Linked DNA regions of Streptomyces venezuelae. The protein of the gene in region 2 interacts with the protein of the main gene of each other region in a pairwise test. Links are inferred from orthologs where the notes say so. Each region holds a gene or a part of one and is shown on either strand. Other genes may lie near its edges.

The links.
Region 1: the proteins of rplL (region 2) and dnaE interact in binary tests that used the Escherichia coli proteins (3 or more experiments, as listed by UniProt). The link is inferred for Streptomyces venezuelae from one-to-one orthologs.

The regions. Positions count from the first base shown.
Region 1 is NZ_CP029194.1:6,452,415-6,456,766, forward strand. Bases 188-4,229 are described here. They hold dnaE (DNA polymerase III subunit alpha), read left to right. Parts: upstream 188-489; coding sequence 490-4,029; downstream 4,030-4,229. Other genes in these bases: DEJ46_RS29515 (DUF2252 domain-containing protein), read right to left, coding at 188-301; DEJ46_RS39330 (hypothetical protein), read right to left, coding at 4,126-4,229. Outside these bases: more of DEJ46_RS29515, read right to left, coding at 1-187; more of DEJ46_RS39330, read right to left, coding at 4,230-4,299. UniProt on the Escherichia coli protein: DNA polymerase III is a complex, multichain enzyme responsible for most of the replicative synthesis in bacteria. This DNA polymerase also exhibits 3' to 5' exonuclease activity. The alpha chain is the DNA polymerase catalytic subunit.
Region 2 is NZ_CP029194.1:3,558,612-3,561,805, forward strand. The notes cover bases 1-2,884. They hold rplL (50S ribosomal protein L7/L12), read right to left. Parts: upstream 1,693-2,884; coding sequence 1,309-1,692; downstream 1-1,308. Other genes in these bases: rpoB (DNA-directed RNA polymerase subunit beta), read right to left, coding at 1-760; rplJ (50S ribosomal protein L10), read right to left, coding at 1,804-2,334; DEJ46_RS15890 (hypothetical protein), read right to left, coding at 2,580-2,884. Outside these bases: more of DEJ46_RS15890, read right to left, coding at 2,885-3,194. UniProt on the Escherichia coli protein: The binding site for several of the GTPase factors involved in protein synthesis (IF-2, EF-Tu, EF-G and RF3). Is thus essential for accurate translation.

The DNA.
Region 1 (4,352 bases), 2.9 Mb from region 2 along the record:
CCATGTACGTGCCGAAGTTCTCGGCGTGCAGATCGCCGTGGATCCAGACCCGGCCGGTGCGCTCGTCCAGGTAGGGGCCGACACCTGCGCTCCCGCCCACCTGCCCGGCGCTCTCCTTCTCCAGGTCCGAGTAGAAGAGGCAGGCCGTCCCCCGGTAGAAGGCGAAGGCGGAGCCGGCCATCTTCCGGAACTTGACGCGGAAGGCGGCGGGGTCGGCGGCGAGGAGCTCGCCGAAGGCGGTGTCGAAGACGGCGAGGATGTGCTCACCGCGCTCCGCGACGGTGGGCTGGGGGACCGACATCGAGGTGCCTCCTGGTACCGGACGTGCTGCAAGACTGTTCATGACAATTTGGACAGGTGTTCCGTGTCTCTCAACGCGCGACCCTAGCCCCGAGTGCCCGTCGTCTGTCAGTCGCGCGACGTAGACTTCCACGCTGTCCCCCCAGACTGTCCGCAGCCTGTCACTCCGTGTTTTTGGAGGCCCCCGCCGTGACCAAGCCGCCCTTCACGCACCTCCACGTCCACACCCAGTACTCGCTGCTGGACGGTGCCGCGCGGCTCAAGGACATGTTCAACGCGTGCAACGAGATGGGCATGACCCACATCGCCATGTCCGACCACGGCAACCTGCACGGGGCGTACGACTTCTTCCACTCGGCGAAGAAGGCCGGGGTCACCCCGATCATCGGCATCGAGGCGTACGTCGCCCCCGAGTCCCGGCGCAACAAGCGCAAGATCCAGTGGGGCCAGCCGCACCAGAAGCGGGACGACGTCTCCGGTTCCGGCGGCTACACCCACAAGACGATCTGGGCGGCGAACTCCACCGGGCTGCACAACCTCTTCAAGCTCTCCTCCGACGCGTACGCCGAGGGCTGGCTGCAGAAGTGGCCCCGGATGGACAAGGAGACCATCTCCCAGTGGTCCGAAGGGCTCATCGCCTCCACCGGCTGCCCCTCCGGAGAGCTCCAGACCCGGCTGCGCCTCGGCCAGTTCGACGAGGCCCTCAAGGCCGCCTCCGAGTACCAGGACATCTTCGGCAAGGACCGGTACTTCCTGGAGCTGATGGACCACGGCATCGAGATCGAGCGCCGGGTCCGCGACGGGCTCCTGGAGATCGGCAAGAAGCTCGGCATCCCGCCGCTCGTCACCAACGACTCGCACTACACGTACGCGCACGAGTCGGCCGCGCACGACGCCCTGCTGTGCATCCAGACCGGCAAGAACCTCTCCGACCCGGACCGCTTCCGCTTCGACGGCACCGGCTACTACCTCAAGTCCACGGACGAGATGTACGCCATCGACTCGTCGGACGCCTGGCAGGAGGGCTGCCGCAACACCCTCCTGGTCGCGGAGCAGATCAACACCGACGGCATGTTCGTCGAGAAGAACCTCATGCCGAAGTTCGACATCCCGGAGGGCTACACCGACGTCACCTGGTTCCGCGAGGAGACCATGCGGGGCATGCACCGCCGGTTCCCCGGCGGCATCCCCGAGGACCGCCTGAAGCAGGTCGAGTACGAGATGGACACGATCATCTCGATGGGCTTCCCCGGCTACTTCCTCGTCGTCGCCGACTTCATCATGTGGGCGAAGAAGCAGGGCATCGCCGTGGGCCCCGGCCGGGGCTCCGCGGCCGGCTCGATCGTCGCGTACGCCATGGGCATCACCGACCTCGACCCGATCCCGCACGGACTGATCTTCGAGCGCTTCCTCAACCCCGAGCGCATCTCGATGCCCGATGTCGACATCGACTTCGACGAGCGCCGGCGCGTCGAGGTGATCCGGTACGTGACGGAGAAGTACGGCTCCGACAAGGTCGCCATGATCGGCACCTACGGAAAGATCAAGGCGAAGAACGCCATCAAGGACTCCGCGCGCGTCCTCGGCTACCCCTACGCCATGGGCGACCGGCTCACCAAGGCCATGCCCGCCGACGTCCTCGGCAAGGGCATCGACCTCAACGGCATCACCGACCCCTCGCACCCGCGCTACAGCGAGGCCGGCGAGATCCGCGCGATGTACGAGAACGAGCCCGACGTCAAGAAGGTCATCGACACGGCCCGGGGCGTCGAGGGCCTGGTCCGGCAGATGGGCGTGCATGCGGCCGGCGTGATCATGTCCAGCGAGCCCATCGTCGAGCACGCCCCGATCTGGGTGCGGCACACGGACGGCGTCACCATCACGCAGTGGGACTACCCCCAGTGCGAGTCGCTCGGCCTGATCAAGATGGACTTCCTGGGCCTCAGGAACCTCACGATCATGGACGACGCCGTCAAGATGGTGAAGGCCAACAAGGGCATCGAGCTCGACCTGCTGGCCCTCCCGCTGGACGACCCGAAGACGTACGAACTGCTCTGCCGCGGTGACACCCTCGGCGTCTTCCAGTTCGACGGCGGCCCCATGCGGTCACTGCTGCGGCTGATGAAGCCCGACAACTTCGAAGACATCTCCGCCGTGTCCGCCCTGTACAGGCCGGGCCCGATGGGCATGAACTCGCACACGAACTACGCCCTGCGCAAGAACAAGCAGCAGGAGATCACCCCGATCCACCCCGAGCTGGAGAAGCCGCTCGAAGAGGTGCTCGCGGTCACCTACGGCCTGATCGTGTACCAGGAGCAGGTGCAGAAGGCCGCGCAGATCATCGCCGGCTACTCGCTCGGCGAGGCCGACATCCTGCGCCGCGTCATGGGCAAGAAGAAGCCCGAGGAGCTGGCGAAGAACTTCGTCATCTTCCAGGAGGGCGCGAAGAAGAACGGCTACAGCGACGAGGCCATCCAGGCGCTCTGGGACGTCCTGGTCCCCTTCGCCGGCTACGCCTTCAACAAGGCGCACTCCGCCGCGTACGGCCTGGTCTCCTACTGGACCGCCTACCTCAAGGCGAACTACCCCGCCGAGTACATGGCCGGTCTGCTCACCTCGGTCAAGGACGACAAGGACAAGTCCGCCGTCTACCTCAACGAGTGCCGCCGCATGGGCATCAAGGTGCTCCCGCCGAACGTGAACGAGTCCGAGTCGAACTTCGCCGCCCAGGGCGACGACGTGATCCTCTTCGGTCTCTCCGCCGTGCGGAACGTCGGCACCAACGTCGTCGAGTCGATCATCAAGTCGCGCAAGGCGAAGGGGAAGTACAGCTCCTTCCCGGACTTCCTCGACAAGGTCGAGGCCGTCGTCTGCAACAAGCGGACCATCGAGTCGCTGATCAAGGCCGGCGCCTTCGACGAGATGGGCCACACCCGCAAGGGCATGGTCGCCCACCACGAACCGATGATCGACAACGTGGTCGCGGTCAAGCGCAAGGAGGCCGAGGGACAGTTCGACCTCTTCGGCGGCATGGGCGAGGAGGCGAACGACGAACCCGGCTTCGGTCTCGACGTCGAGTTCTCCGACGTCGAGTGGGAGAAGTCCTACCTGCTCGCCCAGGAGCGCGAGATGCTCGGCCTCTACGTCTCCGACCACCCGCTCTTCGGCATCGAGCACGTCCTCTCCGACAAGACGGACGCGGCGATCTCGCAGCTCACCGGCGGCGAGCACAGCGACGGCGCGGTCGTCACCATCGGCGGCATCATCTCGGGCCTCCAGCGCAAGATGACCAAGCAGGGCAACGCCTGGGCGATCGCCACCGTCGAGGACCTGGCCGGCTCCATCGAGTGCATGTTCTTCCCGGCCACCTACCAGCTGGTCTCCACCCAGCTCGTCGAGGACACGGTCGTCTTCGTCAAGGGCCGGCTCGACAAGCGCGAGGACGTGCCCCGGCTCGTCGCCATGGAGCTGATGGTCCCCGACCTGTCGAACGCCGGGACAAACGCGCCGGTGATCCTCACCATCCCGACGGTGAAGGTGACCCCGCCGATGGTCAGCAGGCTCGGCGAGATCCTCAAGCACCACAAGGGCAACACCGAGGTGCGGATCAAGCTCCAGGGCCCCCGGACCACGACCGTGCTCCGGCTCGACCGGCACCGGGTGACGGCCGATCCGGCCCTCTTCGGCGACCTGAAGGTGCTGCTCGGCCCGTCCTGCCTGGCCGGCTGACCTTCGTCGGCCGGCCCTCGTCAGCCGGGGTCCTCCGCACGCACGCGCAAGGGGCGCGCCCGTCGTCACGGGCGCGCCCCTTTGCCGTGGATCGCGTCAGTTGTGGCCGAAGCGCTTCTGACGGCCCTTCCGTGCCATGTCACCCGGGGTCACCTGGGTGGCGCGCTGCTCCGCCTGCGACTCCATCGCGGACTGCTGCGCCTGCTGGGTGCCACGCTCTGCTGCCGATGCCTTCTGCTGCATACGGTCCTGCTTGCGGTTCTTGGCCATGGGGATGATGCCTCCTCAAAGGGACCTAGGGGCCAGGGCCGCTGTCAGATTCA
Region 2 (3,194 bases):
TGTGGTCCTTCTCCAGGGTGGCGCGCATGGACTCGTACTCGCCGAACTCCTGCAGGATCTGCTCGGTGGTCCAGCCGAGAGCCTTGAGGAGGACGGTGACGGACTGCTTGCGCTTGCGGTCGATGCGGACACCGACCAGGTCGCGCTTGTCGATCTCCATCTCCAGCCAGGCACCCCGGGACGGGATGATCTTGGCGGAGAAGATGTCCTTGTCGGACGTCTTGTCGATCGAGGAGTCGAAGTAGACGCCCGGCGAGCGGACAAGCTGCGACACGACGACACGCTCGGTGCCGTTGATGACGAAGGTGCCCTTGTTGGTCATGAGCGGGAAGTCGCCCATGAAGACCGTCTGAGACTTGATCTCGCCGGTCTCGTTGTTGGTGAACTCGGCGGTGACGAAGAGCGGGGCGCCGTACGTGAAGTCACGGTCCTTGCACTCGTCGATCGAGTTCTTCGGCGGCTCGAAGCGGTGGTCGCGGAAGGTCAGCGACATCGACCCGGAGAAGTCCTCGATCGGCGAGATCTCCTCGAAGATCTCTTCCAGACCGGACTTCGTGGGGACGTCCTGTCCCGACTCAAGGGCAGCCTCGACGCGAGCCTTCCAGGCGGCGTTGCCGAGCAGCCAGTCAAAGCTCTCGGTCTGCAGCGCGAGGAGGTTCGGAACCTCGAGGGGCTCCTTGATCTTTGCAAAGGAGATGCGCAGCGGGGCGGTGCTTGCGCCGTTGTTCGTATTGGTCGAGGCGTTGCGCGAGGCGGCCAAGAGGGGGTCCTTCCGAGGGCTCGGACTCACTACGCGCGTACCGGTCCCCAGCAACGCTTCACGGCAGACGTTTCCTGAGATGACCAAAAGGCCAGGTCAGACGGGGTCGGTCCGAGTAGCGGATGCGAAGGTATGCCCCTGGTGACGGGCAGGGGGCAGCTAACAGGCAGCGCAAAGGGTCAGTGTAGCCACTTGGCTCACTGATGTCCAGGGCGAATAATTCGCGACCCTCGTTGCTCTCAACTCCGCGGTACCTCGCGCCGTGTGACGCACCTCGATACTGCCCGTTCAGCCGTCGATCCATGCCTCGGATACGGATCGTTGTGACGACGCGTCCTGAGAATTGCGCGCTGCGTGCGGTTCGTCAAGGCCCCCCGGTGTGCGGGGCGCACGGCGAAGATCACCATACTCCGCTCCCGGCGGCCCTCGGGTCCCCCGCCACGCCCTTCCCGGGGAACGCCGAAAGGCGACCACCCACAAGGGTGATCGCCTTTCGGTGCTCCCGCGTTACACGGGGGCAGGAGTCAGCTCAGCGAGCCGAAACGGTCTTACTTGACCGTGACGGAGGCGCCGGCGGCCTTGAGGGACTCGGCGGCCTTCTCGGCAACGTCCTTCGCGACCTTCTCGAGGACGGCCTTCGGGGTGCCGTCGACGAGGTCCTTGGCCTCCTTGAGGCCCAGGGAGGTGAGCTCACGCACGACCTTGATGACCTGGATCTTCTTGTCGCCCGCGCCATCGAGGATGACGTCGAACTCGTCCTGCTCCTCGGCGGCCTCGGCAACGGCGCCCGGGCCGGCCGGACCGGCAACGGCGACGGCCGCGGCGGCGGTGACGTCGAACTTCTCCTCGAAGGCCTTCACGAACTCGGAGAGCTCGATGAGGGTCATCTCCTCGAACTGGGCGAGGAGGTCGTCCTGAGAGAGCTTCGCCATGATGGGCGATCCTTCCACTAATTCGGCAGGTGCCGATGTGTCTATAGAGGCGGGCGTAACGGCCCGCTACGACCCGCGTACTAGGCGACGCGGATCAATGCGCGAGCCGAATTACTCGGCACCGCCCTGCTCGGCGAGCTTGACGCGAAGCGCTTCCGCAGTGCGGACGAACTTCGACGGCAGCGCCTGGAAGAGCGAGGCAGCCTGAGACTGCTTGCCCTTGAACGCGCCGGCCAGCTTGCTGAGCAGAACCTCGCGGGACTCGAGGTCCGCAAGCTTCTTGATGTCGTCGGCGGAGAGAGCCTTACCGTCAAGGACACCGGCCTTGATGATGAGGTTCGGGTTCTCCTTGGCGAAGTCACGCAGGGCCTTCGCCGACTCCACCGGGTCACCGGTGACGAAGGCGACCGCGGTCGGACCAGCGAAGTGCTCGTCCAGTGCGGTGATCCCGGCCTCGTTGGCCGCAATCTTGGTCAGCGTGTTCTTCACCACGGCGTACTGGGCGTTCTCACCGAGCGAACGACGCAGCGTCTTGAGCTGCGCAACGGTGAGACCCCGGTACTCGGTCAGCACGGCGGCGTTGGAGCTCTGGAACGCGTCCTTGAGCTCGGCCACCGATGCAGCCTTGTTGGGCGTCGGCATAGTGCTTCGGCCTCCTTCCGGGTGATGAGGACCGCTCAGAAGGTGGCTGAACAAAACAAAACGCCCCGGCGCAGGCGCACGGGGCTTAGCTCGACCGGACGAGTCCGGGAACCTTCCACAGTCACCTGCGCGGGTCGTCCGTTGTCAGCGGATCCTTCGGCCACCGCACCCGGTAAGGGCACAGCAACGACCAGCGGTCTTTGGCTTCTGTGGAAGCTTACGTGACACGTTCCGGTTCGGGCAAATCAGCCCTGCGCGGCGCCTTCGCCGAGGCCGGCGCCGAGCTCCTTGAGCATCTTGAACAGGTCCACGGTGTCCTTGGCCGGCGGCGCCTGGACGGTGGCCTGGGTGCCGTAGTCGCTGTAGTCGGCCCGCATCTTCATCGAGCCCTCGGCCATGGTCATGCCGACGTCCATGCGCGCCGGGAGGCCGTCCTCGTTGACCCAGACCTGGGTGTCGTACCCCTTCATGCCCATCTTCTTGACGTTGGCGATGAGGGCGTCGTGGTCCTTCTTGGAGAGGAGCTTGGACGACTCGTTGGCGGCGAGCATCTGCTCGACGGTGAGCGTGCCCTTGTAGTGCTGGGTCTCCATGCCGTTGATCTTCGCGGCGCCGACGTGCTTCAGGTTCGGGGAGTCGAGGAGCAGCGCGAGCTGCTGGGCCGGGTCCTGGTTCATGCTCTCCAGGCCACCGGTCATCTGCTTCTGGAGCGCCTTGTCGCCGGAGGCCTCGGCGGCCGCCTTCATGTCCAGCTTCATCCAGCGCTTGCCGTCCATCTCGGCGGCCTGCTTCGCGCCCATGTCCAGGTACATGACGTTGTCGGCCATGATCATGCGGACCTGCTCGGGGGCGTCGGGGTC